DNA from 4 places in the Marinobacter sp. H13 genome. Region 4 is predicted to be linked to each of the others. Evidence: predicted binding sites of a transcription regulator. Region 4 holds the regulator's gene; each other region holds the start of a gene.
What was found. Region 4 encodes sigma-54, which starts transcription at its own class of promoters, with help from an activator protein. Its sites were predicted from a motif close to ANTGGCATNNANNTTGCTNT; they were not measured.

Region 1: flgA (flagellar basal body P-ring formation chaperone FlgA) is a predicted target of sigma-54. The motif match lies at 2,955-2,974, and genes of this name have one in related genera.
Region 2: flhA (flagellar biosynthesis protein FlhA) is a predicted target of sigma-54. The motif match lies at 1,796-1,815, and genes of this name have one in related genera.
Region 3: AC5JQH_RS12035 (TorF family putative porin) is a predicted target of sigma-54. The motif match lies at 2,866-2,885, and genes of this name have one in related genera.

Annotation. Positions count from the first base shown of each region.
Region 1 is NZ_JCACRU010000001.1:4,334,640-4,340,448, forward strand. Features, by position in the region: gene AC5JQH_RS20215 (peptidylprolyl isomerase) at 1-119, opposite strand, end outside; gene AC5JQH_RS20220 (cyclic di-GMP-binding domain-containing protein, MshE-related) at 347-1,096, shown strand; gene AC5JQH_RS20225 (flagella synthesis protein FlgN) at 1,135-1,605, opposite strand; gene flgM (flagellar biosynthesis anti-sigma factor FlgM) at 1,613-1,939, opposite strand; gene flgA (flagellar basal body P-ring formation chaperone FlgA) at 2,113-2,814, opposite strand; gene AC5JQH_RS20240 (chemotaxis protein CheV) at 3,003-3,932, shown strand; gene AC5JQH_RS20245 (CheR family methyltransferase) at 3,970-4,797, shown strand; gene AC5JQH_RS20250 (MFS transporter) at 4,801-5,809, shown strand, end outside.
Region 2 is NZ_JCACRU010000001.1:546,437-552,245, reverse strand. Features, by position in the region: gene AC5JQH_RS02580 (uracil-xanthine permease family protein) at 1-1,038, opposite strand, end outside; gene upp (uracil phosphoribosyltransferase) at 1,041-1,679, opposite strand; gene flhA (flagellar biosynthesis protein FlhA) at 1,898-4,078, shown strand; gene flhF (flagellar biosynthesis GTPase FlhF) at 4,139-5,446, shown strand; gene AC5JQH_RS02560 (MinD/ParA family protein) at 5,515-5,809, shown strand, end outside.
Region 3 is NZ_JCACRU010000001.1:2,607,843-2,613,651, reverse strand. Features, by position in the region: gene AC5JQH_RS12045 (alginate export family protein) at 1-1,090, opposite strand, end outside; gene AC5JQH_RS12040 (OprO/OprP family phosphate-selective porin) at 1,552-2,637, opposite strand; gene AC5JQH_RS12035 (TorF family putative porin) at 2,927-3,565, shown strand; gene AC5JQH_RS12030 (hypothetical protein) at 3,851-4,177, shown strand; gene AC5JQH_RS12025 (TolC family protein) at 4,168-4,932, shown strand; gene AC5JQH_RS12020 (efflux RND transporter periplasmic adaptor subunit) at 4,996-5,809, shown strand, end outside.
Region 4 is NZ_JCACRU010000001.1:723,399-729,207, forward strand. Features, by position in the region: gene AC5JQH_RS03385 (KdsC family phosphatase) at 1-421, shown strand, start outside; gene lptC (LPS export ABC transporter periplasmic protein LptC) at 418-1,002, shown strand; gene lptA (lipopolysaccharide transport periplasmic protein LptA) at 986-1,540, shown strand; gene lptB (LPS export ABC transporter ATP-binding protein) at 1,518-2,243, shown strand; gene AC5JQH_RS03405 (RNA polymerase factor sigma-54) at 2,395-3,921, shown strand; gene hpf (ribosome hibernation promoting factor) at 4,023-4,331, shown strand; gene ptsN (PTS IIA-like nitrogen regulatory protein PtsN) at 4,419-4,889, shown strand; gene rapZ (RNase adapter RapZ) at 4,918-5,802, shown strand.

The DNA.
Region 1 (5,809 bases), 3.6 Mb from region 4:
TTCGGAAGAGGATCACTGGCCAGTTGCTCATTGGTTTGCGCCTGCACCGCGGCAGTCGGCATGAGCAGGGCGAGTGCCATAAGCAATACGGGTGTCACAGTTTTCAGGGGTTTTACCATGTTTGTCATTTGCAGCCGTTCTCCGTGTTATTAGCAGGTGTGTTTCCTGCGACAATTCGGCGAATTCTGTTATCAGGTGCCAGATCTTACCAGATGGTGATGGTAAAACGGGCACTGCATCCACGCACATTGTTGTGTGATCGGCTAACCTTCCCGATATCGGAAGTCATGGATCACACTGGCCGGGCCGGGTTGTACGGTTTTCACTGTTTAAAAGGAGACACTGGGTGAGAATCCGTCAGGGATTTGAAGAGAAATCACGCCTCGGGCGATTGCTTATCAATCGTGGGTATCTGTCTGAGGGGCAGGTTAACGAAGGCCTCAGGCTTCAGCGCGAATCGGGACAGCGCCTGGGTGAGGTATTTATCCAGGCGGGCTGGATCAGCGAGAAGGAGCTGCACCGTGTCCTCAAGCACCAGTCCCGCTATCGCAACGCTGCCGCCCTGGTAACAGCGGTCACGCTGCCATTCCAGCCCCTGGTAACCTTTGCGGCCAGCAATTCGGCCGAGGCGTCACAGGCAATACTGGAAGCCGGCGAACTTTATGACAGAGGCAATCTTGCCCCCATGAGCGAAGCCGAGCTGGCGGCGATTTCCGGTCAGGGCGATCCGACCTTGCTGCAGCGCATTGGTATTGTCAGCAAGATGGCGGAGAACCCCGCAGGAAATGGGGAGCAGGGCTCCGAGGCATCCGCAGATGTTATTGAAGGTCTCAAGCTTTCCGCCAATATCTTCGTGCCGGTTCTGAACTTCCTGGATTCAGATCTCAGCATTTCCGGTGTGCATTATCGTGAAGGGGAGCCACGTTATCGGGTAAGAGAAGATGGCGCCCTGATGCTGGCGTTCCCTGAGCGCATCGAGGAAATTCGGATGGACAATATACGGGTTACGGGAGGCCAGGGAGCTTCAATGGGCAACGTGAGCATTCACGACATCCGGTTTCATCCCGACTCCCAGATGACCATCTACACCCGATGAAGTGGAAAGCATGGCTCGGCAGAGCCATGCGTCCGGGCTCAGGCGCTGGCGAGCACCGTGCTGCTTGATACCGTGGTCTGCTGACCCTGTGCACCGTACAGCTTTTGCTGGCCGGTGGCGCCGCGGAAAATATCTGTGAGCCTCGACAAACGCTTTTGCAAGTGGCTGATTACGCGACCGTTGGTCTGGTTCAGCGTCTGACAGGTTCGCAGCTTCTGGTCCGCTTCCTGCCAGAGTTCGAAGAGATCCGAGAATCCGGCGCTGCGAATAAAGCGGGAAGGCTCGCCACTTTCGGGGCGATATCCCATTTGTACGAGCGTTCGGATTTTCTGTTTGGCGCGTTCGCGGACTGCACCGAGGAGATCGTTCTTCTCTCTGGTCAGGGCGTCCAGCTGGCGGAGGTCGGAATTCGCAAGGCAGGTCTTTTCCTTGCCGAGAACGTCAGCCAGTGTTTCAAGCTGGCTGATATCCTGGGAAAGAAGGGTCTTCAAATCATCAATTGCGGCCATGGTCTACTCACCCGAAAATGCTTTCATCCATCTCAAGCATTTTCTGGGCCAGCTTCTCGGCGTCAATCTTGTACGTGCCATTTTCGAGGGCGGAACGGATCTGCTCGATGCGGTCGTCATCCATTTCCGGATAATCGCCCAGCTTTTGTTCGAGCTGCTTCAGATTCTTTGCCTGATTGCTCAGGCTGACGTTCTCACCACGGGCCCCCTGGGCCTGTGTCTTCGCCTGTTCGTTGGATGCCGGCTGGGTATTCTGTGCGCCGGAGCTTTTGTCGGCCGTGGTTCTCTGGGTGTTGACCTGGCCGGGGCCAATTCCATTTAAGTCAACTGACATATCTGTACCTGCTTGCCTGTCGCGCCACGAATGCGGCGCTTACTCGAGTTTATGTCTTCTTAACGGCGGCGCCGCGAAAACCTTTAGTACTTTTAGCACTTTTTTTCATCTGCTTTTACGACCGGTTTTGCGGCATTCACTTGCCGCTCCGGCAAGCCTCTGCCGCACGCGGCTCACATCGGAATCTCCACGTGGCCCGGCGCGACAACGCTGGCTCTTATCGTGCGCGATGAGCGCAGATTCTCAACCAGAACCTGTTCGCCAACGCTGGCGCTTGCCAGGGCTTTGCCCCGGGAACGTACTGAAAATCCACCGGTTTTGGCGGTGATGATAACATGATCGCCTCGTTCGACCGCATTCGGGGCCGAAAGCATGTCTGGTGTAACGAGCGATCCGGCATTCACTGCGCGCCGCACTTCCATGCCAATCGCCTGCTTCGAGTCGGTAATCACGCCCCGTCTGGATGAATTGATTTCAACAGACTGCTTCGCAAGCAGCCCTTCGGTTATTCGCTCTCCACGTGTGAGTGGCCTCGCTGCCACCAGGGCTGGCCCATGGATAGAGACTGAAGCGGTAACAAACATTCGCCATGGGCGGGTTCCTTCGCAGGCTACCTGCAACGACGGGCTGGTGCTTTTCCATGGATCCCCGCTGAACTCTACACTCAAAGGCTTTTCGCACTCGGCGAGAGCGAGGCGGCTGTCGATGGAACCGGGTTCGAAGGAAACGGTGTAGCCATGCTCGGCCTGTTCAGACGCAAAGCTGTCCAGAAACGCCAGGGTTGCTTTCTGAATCTGTTCAGCCGTCGTTCCAGCAAGGAGCGGCGTGCTCAGGCCAGACATTAGCAGTAGTAGGGCGAAATTCGTGATGCGCATACGTATCAGTTTGTCCTATGCTGTCAACAACAGGGCAGAAAAGCCCGAATCAGGCTAAGGATTCGGTAAAAGTGGCCGTTAAATGGGCTGACCCAGCCCTGATATGACGGGTTTCCGTCGATCAGGCTATTATTCAGTGAACAGCAAGATATATGCCGTTGTAATTCCGGCAAGCCAGGAGAATCGAAATGGCAGGGGTTTTGGACAGTGTCAACCAGCGCACTCAGATGGTCGGAAAGAACCGCCTAGAGCTGCTTCTTTTCCGTCTCAGGGGGCGCCAGATCTACGGGATCAACGTGTTCAAGGTGAAAGAGGTGCTGCAGTGTCCGAAGCTGTTCTCCCTGCCCAACAGCCGGCCGGTTGTTCGAGGCGTAGCCCATAGCCGGGGTGAGACTATCCCCATTATCGATCTGAGCATGGCAATCGGTCTGCCCGGTATCCCGCAAGAAGAGCTCTCCACCAGTTTCGTCATCATCACTGAATACAATCGCAAAACGCAGGGTTTCCTGGTGAGCGGCGTCGAGCGAATCATGAACATGAACTGGGAAGAAATCCTGCCTCCACCCAAAGGGGCCGGCAAGGATGTCTATCTTACCGCTGTCACGAAAATTGATGATAAGCTTATCGAAATCATTGATGTAGAGAAGATTCTTTCAGAAGTTTCTCCGCTTGGGGAGGACGTAACCGAAGCCGTTCTGAGTAAGAGCGCGGATAGGGTACCGGGGCATCTGCCCGTGCTGGTGGTCGATGATTCATCCGTGGCCCGGCGCCAGATACAGCGGTGTCTCACCGCAATTGGCATGGAAGTGGTGCTGAAAAACGACGGCAAGCAGGCTATTGAACATCTGAAGGAAATCACTGCGGATGGTTCCCGGGCCAAGGATCACTTCTCCCTGATCATCTCGGACGTGGAGATGCCTGAAATGGATGGCTACACCCTCGTCACCAAGGTGAAAGAGGACCCGGCGCTTTCGGATATGTTTGTTATGCTTCACACCTCACTCAGCGGTGTGTTCAACCAGGCCATGGTAAAGAAGGTCGGGGCCGACGACTTTATGGCAAAGTTCAGTCCGGACGAGCTGGCAGAGCGGGTGATGGAAATCATCGACCAGGGTTGATGGAGCCGCTCAAAGATTCACTCAGAACAGAGACCCAATGAAAGCGGAAATAACGCCACAGGAATATGAAGCCTTCAAATCGTTCCTGCAGGATGCCTGTGGGATTTTACTGGGCGATAATAAACAGTACCTGGTCAAAAGCCGGTTGCGCAGGATTCTTGAAGAGAACAGCCTGAATACCCTGGGTGAACTGCTCGAGCGCCTTAAGCGCCCCGGGCGGGGCGGTCTGAAAGAGACTGTCATCGATGCGATGACAACCAATGAAACCCTGTGGTTCCGTGACAATCACCCTTTCCGGATTCTTCAGGAGAAACTGCTTCCCGAATTCGCAGAGCGCAACTCGATGCAGCCTTTGCGTATCTGGTCTGCGGCCTGCTCAACCGGCCAGGAGCCGTATTCGATTGCCATGATCGTCGAGGAGTTTCGGCGGGCGAGGCCCGGGAAGCTGCGGGATGTAAAGATCACCGCGACGGATATCTCCAAAAGCGTTCTTGATGTGGCTCGCAAGGGCGAGTATGAAATGCTTGCCATTGGTCGGGGGCTCTCGCCAGAGCGCCAGAAGCAGTTTTTCACGCCGTCCCTGAACGGTGGCTGGCAGATCAAACCCCAGATCAAGAGCATGGTGGAGTTCAAGGAGTTGAACCTGCTTGAGCGTTATATGCTGGGCAAGTTCGATATTGTGATGTGCCGGAACGTTCTGATCTATTTTTCGGCGGACCTGAAAAAGGACATTCTCACCCGGATGCACGCCACCCTGAACCCGGGCGGCTACCTGGTTCTTGGTGCCTCGGAATCGCTCAACGGCTTGCCCCATCTCTATGAGATGGTTCAGTGCCACCCCGGAATCATCTACAGGAAAAAATAATCCATGCCCCTCAATGTCTGGGTCCTGGTTGCCGCTCAGGCGCTGGCCATGTGCACAGCGCCTTTTATCGTTTTTATAGGCAGCATTCAGGGCAGAATGCTCGCCCCGGCGCCCGAGTACGCAACACTTCCCGTCGGGCTGGTGGTCGTAGGCACCGTTCTGGCTATCAAACCGGCAACCTGGTTAATGGAGCGCATTGGGCGCAAGCGCGTGATGCTGCTGGGTGCCATCATGGGCATTGTTGCAGGTCTTATGGGAGGCCTGGCGTCCTGGACTGGTCTGTTTTCCCTTCTTTGTCTTGCGGCCGTGGTCGGTGGTACCGGGCTTGCGGTGGTTCACCAATATCGGTTTGCGGCCATGGAATCCGTGGCGCCGGGTATGGCGGGTTCTGCTGCCGCTCGCGTGTTGCTGGGTGGTCTGGTCGCAGCCTGGCTCGGGCCGGAAGTTGCGGGTCTGGGTAGCGGCGCGGCGGAGCAATACCCGTTTCTGGTCAGCTGGATCGCGCTGGCGGCCGTCCAGGGTGCGGCTTTGCTGATCCTTGCTATCGGTTACCGGGCAGGGGCCGAGCGCGTCCAGGAATCCCGGCCGGGAGGAGGCCGCCCCCTACGGGAGATTATGGCGAACCCTTTGATCTGGGCGGCCATGAGTGCCGCGGCCATTGGCTATGCGGTGATGAGTTTCATCATGACGGCGACGCCGCTGAGCATGACCGAAATGGCCGGCCATGACCTCGACGATGCCAAGCGGGTGATCCAGCTCCACATAATGGCCATGTATCTTCCGTCGCTGATCAGCGGTTGGCTGACACGCGTGGTAGGCATTCCCCTGATGATGGCAGCGGGCCTGCTGGCCTATCTGGGCTGTATTGCCCTTGCCGCGAGTGGTGTCAGCTTCCACCACTATCTGTCAGCGCTGTTGTTGCTCGGCGTTGGCTGGAATTTCCTGTTCGTTGGTGGCACAACGCTGCTGCCCCGGGGGTATCGGGATGCCGAACGCTTCCGCGTCCAGGGCC
Region 2 (5,809 bases), 180 kb from region 4:
GACGGCAATGGAACCGAACAGCAGGCAGAGGATGCCGCCCATGACGGGCACCGGGATGGTTTGCAGTGCTGCGCCGAATTTGCCAACGAAAGCCAGAACAATGGCGATGCAGGCAGCCCACCACATGACCTTGGGGTTGAAATTCTTGGTGAGCATAACGGCGCCGGTGACTTCCGAGTAGGTGGTGTTGGGCGGTCCTCCAAGCATGGAGGCGGCGCTGGTGGCCAGGCCGTCACCCAGCAGGGTGCGGTGCAGGCCCGGCTTTTCCAGGTAGTTCTTTCGGGTCACGTTGCCGATGGCCAGCACGTCACCGATGTGTTCAATGGCCGGGGCAATGGCGACGGGGATCATGAACAGCACGGCGCCCCAGCTGAATTCCGGCGCAACAAAGTTGGGAACGGCGAACCAGGCGGCGTCCCGGATTGGCGTGGTATCCACGATACCGGCAAACGCGGAGAGGATGTAGCCGGTGATAACGCCGAACATGATCGGAATCAGCCGGAAAATGCCTTTCGACCAGACCGACATGATGATGGTTACGGCCAGCGAGATCATGGCGATCCAGATCGCCGTGTCGTAGGGAATCAGCTGGTTGGCGCCATCACCGGTGCGGCCGGAGGCCATGTGAACGGCAACCGGCGCCAGGCCGAGACCGATAGTCATGATCACCGGGCCGATAACCACTGGCGGCAGCAGGCGGCGGACAAAGCCGGTGCCCCGCAGCCGCACCAGTCCACTGAGGAAAATATAGAGAATACCCGCTGCCATCAGGCCGCCGAGTGTCTCTTCCATGCCGAACTTGCCTTTGGAGGCAATCACGGGGGCAATAAAGGCGAAGGACGACGCGAGGAAAATCGGGATCTGACCGCCGGTCACCACGTGAAAGATCAGGGTGCCCAGGCCGGCGGTGAACAGGGCCACGTTGGGATCCAGCCCGGTAATCAGTGGCATCAGAACCAGCGCGCCGAACGCCACCAGCAGCATCTGGGAGCCAGCAATGGCCTGTTTCCAGACCGGGTCGTTGGTATGGTCCTGCATTCTTAAACGTCCTTTTGCTTGGTGCCGAAGATTTTGTCGCCGGCATCGCCGAGACCCGGAAGGATGTAGCCTTTGTCGTTGAGGCGCTCATCAACGGAGGCGGTGTAGATAGACACGTCCGGATGTTTTTCCAGAACCTTTTCAACACCTTCGGGCGCGGCAACCAGCACCAGGGCCCGGATCTCGGTGCTGCCGGCCTTCTTGAGCAGGTCAATGGTGGAGATCATTGAGCCGCCGGTGGCGAGCATCGGATCGACAATCATGGCCATACGCTGGTCCAGTTCGCCCACCAGCTTTTCAAGGTAGGTGCTGGCCTCGAGGGTTTCCTCGTTGCGGATCTGGCCGACAACACTGACCCGGGCCACCGGAATCAGGCTGAGGACACCGTCAAGCATGCCAAGGCCGGCCCGCAGGATCGGCACGATGGTGACCTTCTTGCCGTGAATCTGTTCCACGTTAACCGGCCCTGCCCAGCCTTCGATGGTCTTTTCCTGCAGATTGAAGTCTTTGGTGGCCTCGTAGGTCAGGAGTGCACCGACTTCCTGTGCCAGCTCCCGGAAATTCTTGGTGCTGATATCCGCACGGCGCATGATGCCGAGCTTGTGGCGGATCAGAGGGTGTTTTACCTCGTGGATTGGCATGGGGTCACCTGTGTGTCTGGTTGGAATTTTGGCGTCGCGATCAAATGGCGCAAGGATACCGCATCTGGCAAGGGGAGTCAGGCCGCAAATGGCCGGTTCCGTGAAATCCACTAAGGGCTGGTACGGATCTTGCGATAACCCTTCCAAACGACGCTCCGGTGTCAGATTTTCGACCTTCAAAACGCCTGCAGGCACGGCCAATCGGAGAAGTATCCGGCATGGACAGAGCTTTAGTCCTCAATAACGTCAAAACCCTGACGCGGGGCAACCTGGGCATACCAATCATGCTGATGGGCTTGCTGGGCATGATGATTCTGCCCATGCCGGCGTTCCTCCTGGACGTGTTCTTTACTTTCAACATCACCCTGTCCATTGTCATTCTGCTGGTGTGTGTCTACGCCCTGCGGCCGATGGAGTTTGCGTCCTTCCCGACAGTCCTGCTGGTAGCCACACTTCTGCGTCTCGCCCTGAACGTGGCGTCTACCCGGATTGTTCTGCTGAACGGCCACGAAGGCGGCGATGCCGCCGGTAAAGTGATCGAATCCTTCGGCGCCGTTCTGATCGGCGGCAATTACGCCGTGGGTCTGGTGGTGTTTGCGATCCTGATGATCATCAACTTCCTGGTCGTGACCAAGGGTGCCGGCCGGGTCTCCGAGGTGAGCGCCCGTTTCACGCTGGATGCTATGCCCGGCAAGCAGATGGCGATTGATGCGGACCTGAACGCCGGCCTGATCAATCAGGATGAGGCCAAGCATCGTCGTGCCGAAATCGCCCAGGAAGCGGATTTCTACGGCTCCATGGACGGTGCGTCCAAGTTTGTGAAGGGCGACGCCATTGCCGGCCTGCTGATTCTTGCCATCAACATCATTGGCGGTATTGCCATTGGTATGCTGCAGCACGGTCTGGATTTCGGGCTGGCCATGGAGCGATATGCGCTACTGACCATTGGTGACGGCCTGGTGGCACAGATTCCCTCGCTGCTGCTGTCCACGTCTGCTGCAATCATGGTAACGCGGGTTACCTCCAGCCAGGATATGGGCGGCCAGATCCTCCAGCAAATGTTCAGCGCGCCCAAGGCGCTGTCCATTGCCGCCGCTATCCTGATCATTCTCGGTCTGATTCCCGGCATGCCCCACGTGGCCTTCCTGGGTCTGGGTGCACTGGCCGCCGGCGCTGCCTGGTATATCTGGAAGCACCAGCGACAGACCGTCGAAGAAGATGGCGCATTCCCGACTAGGGGCGCGGGCGGGGCGGCTCCACGGCCGGCGGGTCGTGATCTGCCTCCAGGCGGTGACGCTGGCGGCGATCAGGGGCGTCAATTACCGGCCCCCGGAGAGACCAAGGAGCTGGGCTGGGACGATGTGTCCACTGTCGATATTGTCGGTCTGGAAGTGGGTTACCGGTTGATCCCGCTGGTGGACAAGTCACAGGGTGGCCAGTTGCTCAGTCGTATCAAGGGCGTTCGTAAAAAGCTGTCCCAGGATCTCGGCTTCCTGATGCCCTCGGTCCACATTCGAGACAACCTCGATCTTATGCCCAACGTCTACCGCATCACCCTGATGGGCGTGACGATTGCCGAAGCGGAAATCCATCCGGACCGCGAACTGGCCATCGACCCCGGTCAGGTATTCGGAAAGATAGAAGGCATTGAAGGCAAGGATCCGGCGTTCGGTCTGGACGCCAGCTGGATTGAGCCAGACAAGAAAGAGCAGGCCCAGACGCTCGGCTATACCGTGGTCGATGCCAGTACGGTGGTCGCGACCCACCTTAACCAGGTACTGCAGAAACACGCCCACGAGCTGCTGGGCCATGAGGAAGTCCAGAAATGGCTGGATCAGCTTGAAAAGATTTCTCCGAAGCTGGCCGAGGAACTGGTACCCACCACCGTATCCATCAGTCTGCTGCTGAAAGTGCTGCAGAACCTCCTGAAGGAAGAAGTGCCGATCCGAGACATGCGGTCCATTGCCGAGGCCATCGTGAACGTGCATCCGAAGAGTCAGGATCCGAAGCTGTTGACCACCGTTGCGCGGCAGTCCCTGCGCCGGATGATTGTCCAGAGTATCTGCGGCAACGAATCAGAGATACCGGTGATCACCCTGGATCCGGATCTGGAACAGTTATTGCTAAAGTCTGTTCAGCAGAGTCAACAATCCGGCGGACAGGAAGATATTGGCCTGGTTCTGGAGCCGAATATGGTTGAAAAACTCCAGCGCTCGCTTCAGGAGAGCGTCCAGCGTCAGGAGATGCTCGGCAAGCCAGCCATTCTGCTGGTGTCCGGGCCCCTGAGGCCGGTGCTGGCGAAGTTCGCCAGCTACGGGGTAGAGCGGCTCCATGTGCTCTCGTACCAGGAAATTCCGGATAACAAACAGATTACGATCGTGGCGTCCGTTGGCCAGTAACGGCGCGGATGACAGAGCGGACAGCGCCGGCACGGCGTTGCCGGTGGAGGAAGAGGCATCATGAAAGTAAAACGGTTTTTTGCTCAGACCATGGCCGAGGCGCTCAAGCAGGTCAGTGAACAGATGGGGCCGGACGCCGTGATCCTTTCCAATCGTCGGGTCGACGGCGGTGTCGAAATTGTGACGGCGCTGGATTATGACGAGAATATGGCGCGCCAGCGACTGGGCAACCAGGCAGAAGAAGCCACCAACGGGTCCCGCTTGGCCGAGATGCAGGCCGACCAGCACAGGCGTCTTGAGGACGAGCTGAGCCGGTCCCGGGACCGCATCCGTGAAGTACGGGAAAAGCGGGCATCGCAGGGCGCGAGCTACGCCGGTTCGTTCGCTGCCATTCAGGAAGAGGTGAGCGGTGGTTTTGGTGATATTGAACTTCTGCCACAGGCGCCGAGGGAAGCCTATTCTGATGAGCTGGCGCAGATGCGGGCCGAGATCAGCTCGCTCAAAGACATGATGCAGGGCCATCGGCCGCAACAGGAGCCGGAGGTTTCTGCGACCACCGCCGTGCAGCAGAGGCTTGCCGAGCGCTTGCAGGAGTTCGGCCTCGGCAGTGATCTGGCGGGGTCAATTTCCCGTCGTCACAAGGCGGGGCGCCTGGAAGACGGTTGGAAGCAGTCCCTGAAAATGCTGTGTACCGGGGTTCGGACCTCCCGCATGGAGTGGCTGGATGAGGGTGGCGCCTACGCGTTGGTGGGTCCGACAGGGTCCGGGAAAACCACCACCATTGGCAAGCTGGCCGCGCGCTACGTGCTCAAACACGGTTCCGACTCGGTGGCACTGGTGACCACGGATCGCTATCGGGTGGCGGCGCACGAGCAGTTATTCGTGTTCGGTCGGATCCTGAATGTGCCGGTTCGGGTCGTGGATGAGAGCCACAGTCTGGACGATATTCTGGACGAGCTGTCAGACCGTCATCTGGTGCTGATTGATACCGCCGGACTGACCAGTGCGGACAAAGGCTATCAGGAACAGCTGGCCGAACTGGCTCGCAGCCATCACAATATCAAAACCCATCTGGTGGTCTCGGCAACCAGTCAGCCTCGCATCATGAAATCCGTGTGGCATTGCTATAAGATGGCAAATCTTGCGGGCTGTGTGATGACCAAAATCGACGAGGCCCTGACGCTGGGCGAGTCTCTCGGGTTTGTGATGGAAACCGGTCTGCCGGTAGCCTATTACACAGACGGCCAGAAGATTCCTGAAGACCTGCACCACGCAGAAGCCGTTCCGCTGGTGCGGTTGGCCGTGGATCGGCTGAAAACACTCCAGCAACAGCAAGCGGTCGCAGAGGGCCTGAAAGAGCACGCCTGAGACCGGACAGATTGACAGCAGGCGTCGGAGACAAAGCCGGCGAAACGTGGCGAGAGACCAAAAACAGTATGAGCAGAGCACATCCGGTACAGGTGATTGCAGTTTCCGGCGGAAAGGGTGGTGTCGGCAAGAGTAACGTGTCGGTGAACCTCGGAATTGCCCTGGCGCAGAAAGGCCTGAGAGTGGTGCTGCTCGACGCCGATCTGGGGCTGGCCAATATCGACGTCTTGCTGGGCATCACTGCCAATCGCAACCTCCAGGATGTTCTGGCCGGCGATTGTGATCTGAAGGACGTTCTGGTGAATGGACCCGGTGGCATCAAGATTGTCCCCGCCTCTTCCGGTACCCAACGAATGACCCAGC
Region 3 (5,809 bases), 1.9 Mb from region 4:
TGTCACTGCTGTAGTCATGATAAACGGCCAGCCACTTGACCCCCTTTGCTGAGGCACCCGCCGATACGTATAGATCCTGCAGGCCATCGTCCGGGGTGACCAGGAACTGGTCGGCCCAACCGTTCATCGCGTGAAGCGTCGCCAGAGGCGTCTGGAATGACCGGCCGTCGTCCGACTCCAGAGTCTCCATACCCACCTTAAAGGTCAGGCCGTAGACTGCGAGCCCCACTTCCGCCAGCCAATAAGCGGCCTCAAAGCTTTGCGGGTTGTCTGCATAGTCTTTCTGGATTGCGTACTCCAGGGTGTACAGGACCCTGGCGTCTTCCGATACATCGGTGCCACCTGCGAACCGCAAACCAAAATTCTGGGTTGAGTTGACGTCTGCGTTGGTAAAGTCGAAAAGATAAACGTAAGTGGTCAGGGTTCCGGCAGCCAAGCCATGATACTGTGCGTTGAAAATCGGCGACTGCATTGGGAAATTGCCATTAGGGCTGGCATCCGAGAACACCCGGTTAGCATTGTAAAGATAGCCCGCTGTGATCTTCGTGTCCGGAAGCGACTCGTTGGTGCCGACAAAGGCATCGAAGGTTTGCTCATTCTGGCGCCAGCCAACCGTACCGATAAACCGGTGATTGTCCAGAGCAAAGCGCTGACGGCCGTAGGTCAGGCTGGTATCCGAAAAACCTTTGTAACGCACGTAAATTTGGTTGACTTCGGTTTCCGTCGGATCAGCGACTACTGAGTGATCGGTTATGCCATTGATGGTGCTATTGTAGTTCTCATTCCCCACAGCGGACACATCTTCCGCCTCGGCAAACACCTCAAACCCCTTAAAATCACCAGTCCGGTACCCCAGTCGGGTTCGAACGGTAGAAGCATGGGCTTGATCAAGAGGGTTGTCCTGATCCACAAATTCGTAACGGTAACGAACATCAAGCGAAACCTTTCCCCCGGTTAAGGCTTCGGTAAAGGTCATGGACAGGACAGGCGTTGCGGCAGAGGCCAGAACCGAACCAATGGCAAAGACAAGCAACGACTTCTGATTTTTTTGGCCATTCCTGGCAGTGAGCGGAGTTAGCATCATTTTCATCCTAGTGGTACCTTCAGCGGCCGCATAAACGGTTGAATGGAGTCAATATTTCATCGATAAGTCGCTCATTCAGTTTAGGGCGCCAATGTCAGCGACAACCTTGATATCGGTCAGATTGAACCTGACTCTCAAGGGGTACCTCCATAGGCTCACAGGCAAAAAGAGCTGAACAACGCGCCACCACCTTGTACGTCTTGCAAAGCCGTCCATACGGGCCTCATTTTTTCAGGAATACAGCCGGATCAGAGCTTAACTGCACCTTCAGGCTGTCCAACTGATGGGGTCCACCTCAATGTACACCAGAAACCTCAGATGAACTTTATTAGCGGGGGGTGGGGGTGGGGGTGGGGGGGGGCAGACAAAAGCATGGGCAGATTAATATCTGCCCAAAACCTGAGTATTTCATTAACTCTCAAGAACTATATCAAACCGCAAAACTCATTCAAGCGACCTCCATGCGGTCAAAATGCATATTGTAACCTCGCACGCACTTCATCTCCGCTAGCGCCATTGGCTTCTTCGCCATCCATGTAGCTCATTCCAAGTCGAACATTCTTGTTGGCGTAATAGTTAACGCCCAGTGTTGTTTGCTCACCGTCGGTCGTGGCCAGCCCCACGTCACTGTATTTTCCGTCACCATCCTCAAAGCGGGCAACAACTTCCCAGGCCCCTTTGGGTGATGCCGGTTTTACCCGCTTGAATGCTCCGGCTTTGTAAGGACGGCTTTCGCCGGTGATGATCCAGCCAAGCTGTACGTAATAGCCATCAACATCCACCTGGCCTTCCTCGGAATCGAAATATTCGGCCTGGGCATGGAAGGGCCCGGAAGCGCCGGCGAGCTCCAGATTAAACGTATCGACCTCCTCGGCCTGAGTGTCGGCATCACGCGTGGTATAACCCGCACCAAGATGAACAACCATATTGTTCGTTTGAATCGGTGCAACCGTGCCCCGTGCGGTTACTGCCGTGTTATTGAAATCGTCGCTGCCATTGCCGTCTGCCTCGAAGTAGCCGATACCGTAGGTCCAGTTGCTGCCTTTGCCGCTGAGCTGGATGCCGCCGCTGCGACCGGGGGTATAACGCTCGGTCATGGCGGATCGCTCAAGGGCCGAGATGTCTTTTGAACTCGTTAATTGTTCCAGGCCGAATGGCTCTTTCTGCTTACCAATAGTCACGGTTGCAGCTGAGCCAAATCCCAGGTAGCGAATGTACAGGTCCTCAGCGGTCCCGCCGTCGGCGCCATCACTCTCAGCCACGTTGAACTGGGTCTTGTACGCCCAGTCGCCAAAGTGGCCCTTGGCGTAGAGGCGTGCCCGGCGCACATCGAAATCGGTAGTGTCAACACCGTTGTCGTCAGACTGCGTGGCGTCGTAATCCCACTGAATGCGCCCGCCGAGCTGAAAAGACGCAGAGTTATCCGACACTTTCACTTTGATACCGCTGTCGGTATCGATCACAAGGTCTTCGCCGCTGGTCGTAACGTTTCCGGCCTGTGCAGCAGAAGCGGCAGAAATCGCCAAAGCCAAGCCCAAATATTTCTTGCTCATGATCTGTCTCACCTTTTTCGGTTTGCTTGTGTGTGTTGAAGCGCTATTAAAGTCTATTTGGCAAAGATTACAGAATGGTTACAGAGAATGCATCAAAACAGGGCGCTGGTCCGGGCCGGTGACAGACTCCGCAGGTTCTGGGGCGCTAGGTGTTGGGTCGTTTTTCGGGGGCAAGCTCAGAATGTGCCGATTTGTCTCTATAATAATGATAAAAAAGAATAAATAAGATGTGGCAAGACTTTTGCTCAATCATATTTGGAGCAATGAAACCCAACCGAAGGCATCCATTATGAAGAAGCAGTTTTTCACCAAATCCGGATTTATCAGTATCACTTTGCTTGCAGCACTTCAGGCTGCGGCTGTCCAGGGAGGGTTGGATTATGAGCATGCGTCGGGCTTCTACGCCGGTGGTTGGGGTTCCAATGTCGATTTTGGTGACGGCACCAGCTATGAGCTTGATCTTTATGCCGGATTCTCCGGCTCTGTGGAAGAACTGGGTTATGACGTTGGGTACATTTATTATGCGTATCCTGACGCGCCGGACTCCATCGACTTCGGCGAACTGTACGGCGAGATCAGTTATGGCATTGCGGCCATCGGCCTGGCCTACACGATCAACAGCGACACCAGTGGTGATGGGGTGTTCGTGCAGGGGGATGCCTATTACTACGCCTCTGTTGGGGTGCCTCTGGAGGACAGCTACAGTGCCGGTGTGACGCTTGGCTATTACGACTTCGCTGATGACGGCAAGGCTTCTGTCGGCGAGGCAAGTTATTCACACGTCGCCGCCAACGTTACAAAGGATGCGGGAAACTTCGGTTCTTTCAGTGTTAACGTGGAGTACGCGGACATTGAGTCAACCGACGCGCTTGGCTCTGTCAACTCGGATGATCCGAAGTTCTGGCTGGGTTGGAGCAGGAGTTTCTGATCGGCCAAGTGATCACAAGCAATTCAGATCCAGAATAAAAAGCCGGCCCAAATGACGGGCCGGTTTTTATTTATCATGCAAGAACCCACCATCGTGCGCCTGCCTTGACGCCCGGTGACTCGACATCCTCGCCCTTACCTCTGCCCCCCCCTGCCGCCAAAGCTCATTTCTTATCCGGTGCCTGAATTTCAAACTGTATTAAAGGTTTGTCTGTAAGGTCGTTCCAGATTCCCACGCAAAAATGCTGACTCACTGACCTCAGTCAAACAGCCAGGATGATACTGAATGAACAAACGATTGTTGTTGTGCGCGATGATAGTTCCGGGAGCCTTGGCCGTCTCTCCTATGGTGTCGGCCCAGGCAAAAGAGAGTGTGTCGCTGAAAGAATATCAGCAGGCCAAAGCCAGCCAGGCTGTTTCCCTGAACCAGGCCATGGTGATGGCTTTCGAGAATAGCCCGGTATTGGCTTTGAGGCGGGCCGCGGTCTCGATACAGCAGGGACAGCTTGATCATGCCAGCCGCTGGGCGCCGAGCAATCCAGAGTTTGAGTTGGGGGCCCGTCAGGCCCCGGATCAGGCCGACGAGTCCCTGGAATATGGGAAATGTCCGTAAAACAGGGTAAACAAACCCGGATTGATCTCAATACCGCAGTCATTGGGCTTGCCAGGGCCCGGAATCAAAAAGCCTCGGCGGAACAAAAGCTCGAGCAATCAAAAATTGACCTTACCGAAGTGCTCGGGGTGTCCCCCTCCGATGCCGTTGGGGTGACCGGCGAGCTTGATGTGACGCTCGAAGACCTGCCTCCGACCAGCCAGCTTGTCGAGATGGCACAGAGTCAGAGAGCGGACCTGAAAGCGGCGGCCGCCAGAATTGCAGCGGATGAATCTGGCCTTGAAGTTGCGAAAAGCCTGACGATTCCAAATCTGAAAGTCTTCGGATTTTATGATCGTGAGGAAGGCTCCAACCTTTTCGGTGCAGGGGTGTCGATGCCTTTGACCGTTTTTCATGATTATTCCGGTGAGCAGAGACAAGCTGCTGCGCGGCTGAAAACCTCCGAGCTTGAGGCAGAGGCCTTGCGCCTGGCTACAGAGCGTCAGGTTGTGTCAGCTGTGGCCCGGTACGAATCCACCGCCGTTCGGCTGCGCCAGATGAACGAGTCGATCCTGGAGCGTTCAGAGGAAACATTACAGTTGATGCAGAAAGCACTTCGGGCGGGCAAGGTCGGTGCCTCGGATGTTCTGGCGGCACAGGACAATCTCCTGTCGGTAAGGCAGGAATACGTTCAGGCGCAGAACGATTATATCGATGCCGTCCGGGCGCTGGAGATAAGCACAGGAGGTGCTCTGTCGATGTCAGCCGGTTCCTGAGGGTATGAAACTCAAAATTGACCGTTCTCTTAGTACCGTTCTCTAAATATTGAGGGTGAATGAATGATTCGCAATCTGAAGATACTGTTAATAGTTGTCGGCGCTCTGAGCTTGCAGCAGGCATACGCTGCCGGAGAAGCCGAGGGTGACCAGCACGAAAATGAAGAAGCCGAGCATGCCGGAGAGGAAAACCAGTCCCGCCAGATCCATCTGACGCCGGAGCAGACAGAGTTACTGTCGATTCAGACTGTGGCGGCTGCCAAGGGGCGCGCTGGCGCAATTGTTACGGCACCTGCCGAGATTCAGTATGTGCCGGACCGCGTGGCCGAGGTTGGTCCGCTGCTGGAGGGAAAACTGACAGGGTTGGCGGTTGATCTGGGGGATCGTGTCAATAAGGGGCAGTTACTGGCAACCCTGAACAGTGTGGAGCTGGCCCGGATTCGCTCCCGGTTAATCTCGCTGGAGGCCCGCAAAGAAGCGGCCGAGTCTGACTACAATCGTGAAAGGGAGTTGCAGGGACAGGGTATTTCCAGTGAAGAAGAGTTCCTGGATGCCAAGGCTGCCTTTCTTGAAACAAAAGCGGAGTACGATTCCGTGCGGGAACAACTGGCGGTTTACGGCAGCGAGTCGTCAGGTGACAGTGGGGGGCTGGCGCAATACGCGCTCCGCTCACCCATTGAAGGGCGTGTCGAGCAGATGCATGTTCGTCTGGGGCAAACGCTGAGTCCGTCGGATACGCCTTTCATCGTGGCGGATGCCTCGGTGTTGTGGGCCATTCTTCAGGTGTCCGAATCCGATATTGACCAGATTTCAACGGGAGACGAGGTTCAGATTTCCTCCAGGGATTCAAGTTCTGACCGGTTTCACAGTGGGCAGG
Region 4 (5,809 bases):
TTTTAACATTCTGGATGGCCTGGGTTTGAAACAACTGATGGCAGCCGGGATTACCGTGGCCGTGATCACCGGACGAAAGTCCCCCCTGACCGAGAAGCGCATGCGGGATCTTGGCATTCCCCACCTGATGCAGGGGCGAGAGGACAAGAAGGTAGCCCTTCAGGAACTGGTCAGCACCATGGATATCAGCCCCGAGGCCATCGCATACATGGGGGACGATCTGCCAGATCTCCCGGCACTGAGGTTCGCCGGACTGGGCATCACCGTGCCCAACGGTTACTGGCTGGTGCAGCAGCATGCCGACTACTGCACCATTGCCCGGGGCGGCGAAGGGGCGGTCCGCGAAGCCTGCGACTTGCTGCTGACGGCCCATGGCAGGCTTGACGCAGCACTTGCCCCCTATCTGGAGCCCGAGGCATGAACTGGCTGCTGGACAGACCCTGGCTGCGAGCACTGGCACTGGCTGCTACCGTGGTGGCAGCCGTATTCCTGCTCTGGCGCAGCGATGAACCCCCTGTGATTGATGACGAGGCAGCGGCCCTACGGGGAGACGCCGAACCAGACGGTTTCGTGGTGAATGGTCAGTACACCTCCTTCGATGAAGCGGGCAATCTCAAGATCCGGTTTTCCAGCCCCCGCATTGAGCAGTTCGAGGAAGGCAACCTGGCCACCATGGAATCTCCCCGGGCCGAGCTGTACGGGGACCAGGAGGCCCTGCCGTGGATTGTCGAGGCCGACAATGGCAGCCTGCTGCAAAACCAGAATCTGGTGTACCTGACGGACAATGTCCGGGTTCAGCGCACAATTGGCGAACGGGAGGCCACCCTGACAACATCAAGCCTGACCCTGGATAACGACCGGGGCATGGTCTATACAGACGCACCCGTAGAAATACGTGATGTTACCGGCATAACCCGGGCCACGGGCATGAAAGCGTGGATAGACGAACGAATTCTGGAACTGAACTCCCAGGTGGAAGGACTCTATGAAACCGGAAACTAACCGATACCGGCGCCTGATGGCTGCCCTGCTAACGGTCGTGATGATCGGCCCGGCGGCTGCATTTGACCTTGATTCTGACACTCCTATCAAGGTCACCGCAGATACCGCCCGCCTGGATGACGGCCAGGGCATTGCCACCTACACCGGCGCTGTGGAACTTGAGCAGGGCAATACCCGCCTGACTGCCGAGCGGGTCGTCCTGTACCGGACCGAGGACGGCCTGAGCCGGATCGAAGCCTCTGGTACGCCCGCTATATACCGTCAACCGGCGCGCGAGGGGGAAGGCGAAACCGATGCCCGTGCCCTGAACATTACCTGGTCTGCCACCGACAGCCAGCTGACCTTTGAACGGGAAGCAGTCATCGAGCAGAATGGCAACCTGTTCCGGGGTGATGTCATTCATTATGATACCGTCGGCCGGGTTGTCACCGCTGAGGGCGGCGCAGACACCGGCGAGGGCAGCGGCCGGGTAGAGATGGTGATTCAGCCACGCAGTACAGACAGACAGGGATCCGATGGCAGTTCTGAGAGCCAGTAACCTGGCAAAGAGTTACAAACAGAAAAAAGTGGTGATCGACGTTTCCCTGGAAATCCGCAGTGGGGAAATTGTCGGGCTGCTTGGTCCCAACGGTGCCGGGAAAACCACCTGCTTCTATATGATCGTTGGGCTGGTTCCTGCCGATCACGGGCGGATAACGATCGACAGCCGGGATATTACGCCGCTGCCGATGCACGGTCGGGCCCGCCAGGGCATCGGCTACCTGCCACAGGAAGCCTCGGTTTTCCGCAAACTGTCTGTGCGCGACAACATCATGGCGATCCTCGAGACGCGGCAGGGCCTGAGCAAGGCAGACCGGCAGAAAAAGCTCGAGGAGCTGCTGGAGGAATTCCACATCACCCATATCCGGGACAGCGTTGGTATGGCCCTGTCCGGTGGTGAGCGGCGACGGGTGGAAATTGCCCGGGCCCTGGCCATGGAGCCGGCTTTCATCCTGCTGGATGAGCCCTTCGCCGGCGTTGACCCTATATCCGTCAGCGACATCAAACACATTATCCGGCATCTGCGGGACAAAGGGATTGGCGTGCTGATCACCGACCATAACGTGCGCGAGACTCTCGATATCTGCGAGAACGCGTACATTGTTTCCGGCGGGCACATCATCGCCTCCGGCAATGCCGATGCGATCCTGGCCAATCAACAGGTCAAGGAAGTCTACCTCGGGGACGAATTCAGGCTATGACAGTGAATGGCTCATTGTTTTGATGATCTGTAGCAAGTAAACTCGGCAAAGAACTTGCTAGGGTAAAGAAAAACCGCGGCAAGTAACCGGCATATAAAGATTTTTTCAAGACCTATGACACAAAGCGCTGATGAGTGACGGATCCTGAACCATGGTTATGAAAGCCTCCTTACAGTTAAAGCTGGGTCAGAGCCTGACCATGACGCCCCAGCTGCAACAGGCGATCCGGCTTCTCCAGCTCTCCACTCTCGACCTCCAGCAGGAAATCCAGCAGGCACTGGAATCCAACCCCATGCTGGAGACCTCCGAGGACGATGACCAGACCGACGCAGCCAGCGAAAACGACGAGCGCGAGGCCAACGCCACCGAGTCCGCCGCTGAAGCTGCCCCGGAACCGGCCAGCGACTGGGATGAATCCGAGAACGGCCCGGACTGGTCCTCGGAGAACGAGATTCCTGACAACATTCCGGACGATCTGCCGGTTGATACCGCCTGGGACGACATCTACCAGTCCGCACCAGCGCCGGCAGCCCGCAACGACGACGAAAACGATCACGATTTCGAAACCCGTAATTCCCCGACCGAAACGCTTCAGGATCACCTGGAATGGCAGCTCAATCTGACGCCCCTCAGTGAACGGGACCAGGCCATTGCCCATGCCCTGATGGATGCAGTGGACGAACGGGGCTATATCACCAGCCCGCTGGAGGAAATCCACGCCGGACTGCTGGATGAGAACGATGAAGACCCCCTTGAACTGGATGAAGTGGAAGCCGTGCTTCACCGCCTGCAACACTTTGATCCGCCCGGCGTGTTTGCCCGGGACCTACAGGAATGCCTGCTGATCCAGCTCAACCAGCTGCCGCCGGAAACACCCTGGCTGGCCCAGGCACGCCTTGTAATTACCCATTACATCAACCTGCTGGGCAACCGCGATTACGCCCAGTTGCTGCGCCGCAGCCGCCTGAAAGAAGACCAGTTGCGGGATGTCCTGGCGCTGATCACCGGCCTGAATCCGCGGCCGGGCGATGTCATTGACCGGGCCGAACCCGATTATGTGATTCCGGACGTGATCGTTCGCAAACACAATGGCCGCTGGCGTGTTGAGCTGAATCCTGAAATTGCACCGCGCATCCGGGTCAATGCCAGCTATGCTTCACTTATAAGGCGTGCGGACAGCAGCGCAGACAACACCTACCTGCGCGACCAGTTGCAGGAGGCCAAGTGGTTCATCAAGAGCCTGCAGAGCCGCAATGAGACCTTGCTGAAAGTCGCGACCCGTATTGTCGAGCACCAGCAGGGATTCCTGGATCACGGTGAAGAAGCCATGAAACCGTTGATTCTTTCAGACATCGCCCAGGCGGTAGAGATGCATGAATCGACCATTTCACGGGTAACCACCCAGAAATACATGCATACCCCCCGTGGCATTTTCGAGCTGAAGTACTTCTTCTCCAGCCATGTCAGCACTGACGAGGGTGGAGAATGCTCCTCCACGGCCATACGCGCGATGATCAAGAAGCTGATTGCGGCGGAAACGCCCAAAAAGCCGTTGAGCGACAGCAAAATTGCAGCCATGCTAGGGGAACAGGGTATCAAGGTTGCGCGACGCACCGTTGCCAAGTACCGGGAGGCCATGCACATTCCGCCGTCCAACGAGCGCAAGCGGCTGGTCTGAATACCCGGGGGCCGGGACGCAACACCGTATTCGCCGGCGCATAATGCGCCAGCACCCAGACCGGCTCCCGGGAGCCGGCACGATGACAACAGGAGACGCCTATGCAACTCAATATTTCAGGCCATCACGTAGAACTGACTCCCGCACTGAAGGATTATGTTTCAGAGAAGTTCGAGAAGCTCGAGCGTCACTTTGACCACATCAGTAACTGCCAGGTGACCCTGGAAGTGGAAAAGGTGCGCCAGATTGCGGAAGCCACGTTGCATGTGGTTGGTGGTGAGATTCACGCAAAGGCAGAAAATGAGGATATGTACGCAGCCATCGATGCCCTGATCGACAAGCTTGACCGTCAGATCCTCAAGCACAAGGAAAAGAATGTAGACCGGATGCACGGAAACGGCTCTCGCTAACTGACTGTTTTCATGCAATTCATCTAATCGAGCTGCGACATGAGTAACGTGTCGCAGCCTTTTTTTTAACGGAAACGCAGTCGATCCATGAGCGACACATCCCTGACCATAGAGAACATTCTTGCTCCGGAGCTCACCCTCTGCAGGGTAGCTGCGTCCAGCAAGAAACGGGCCCTGGAGTTTATTGCCGAGCAGATAAACCATCAGGACAACACGCTCAGCGAGACCCAGCTCTTCAACAACCTGATTTCCCGCGAGCGCCTGGGCAGCACCGGCATTGGCCAGGGAATCGCCATTCCCCACTGCCGTCTGGAAGGACTTGATCACGTGGTGGGCGTGCTGATGACGCTGGAAGAAAGCGTCGAATTCGATGCTATCGACAATCAGCCGGTGGATCTGATTTTCGCCCTGATCGTCCCGAAGGAAGCAACGAGCGAACACCTGGAGCTGCTCAGCCAACTGGCTGAAAAGTTCAATGAGCGGTCGTTCTGTGATCGCCTCCGGCAATCCGAGGACGCCAGCACGCTGTACCAGCGCATGACCGCCTCAGGCGGCTGATATTCACTGCAGTGGAGGTAAGGTGGTCATGAAGCTGATTATCGTCAGTGGCAGGTCCGGTTCGGGCAAGAGTACCGCACTTCATGTGCTGGAGGACCTCGGGTTTTATTGCATCGACAATCTTCCTATTGGCCTGCTCTTCCCCCTCACACGGGAAGCCGCCAGCCAGACCAGGCCTGGTCGACTGGGCAAGATGGCCGTCAGTATCGATGCGCGGAACCTTTCCGGCGAGCTGGCCAATTTCGAGGAGATCTACCGGCGCCTCCAGGAAACCGGGGTTACCGTTGAAATCATCTTCCTGGACGCCGACGAGCAGTCGCTTCTGCAGCGTTTTCACGCCACCCGCAGAAAGCATCCGTTGAGTGACGACAGGACCTCTCTCCGGGAAGCCATTACCAGCGAGAAGAAACTGCTGGAGCCCCTCTCCAAGCTTTCCGATCTTTACGTAAATACCACCGGCATGTCCATGTACGAGCTGCGGGACATGGTCAAGCAGCGCGTGGTCGGTCGAAAAGATCAGGAACTGGCTCTCCTGTTTCAGTCATTCGGCTTCAAACACGGCGTGCCGCTGGATTCCGACTACGTTTTCGATGTCCGCTGCCTGCCCAACCCCTACTGGGATACCAGCCTCCGCAAGTATGTCGGGACGGATCAGCCGGTTATCGAGTTTCTGGAAAAAGAACCGGCAAGCCGGAAGATGATCGAGGACCTGAAATCATTTCTGGATACCTGGCTGCCCTCCTTTGCAGACAGTAACCGCAGCTATATGACCATTTCCATTGGCTGTACCGGCGGCCAGCACCGGTCGGTGTATGTGTGCGAGCAGTTGGGTGAGTACTTCCGGCAACGGTACAGCAATGTGCAAGTGCGGCACACCGAGCTGCCACACCTGCAGACCCGGGAAGAGATCTGATCAAGCC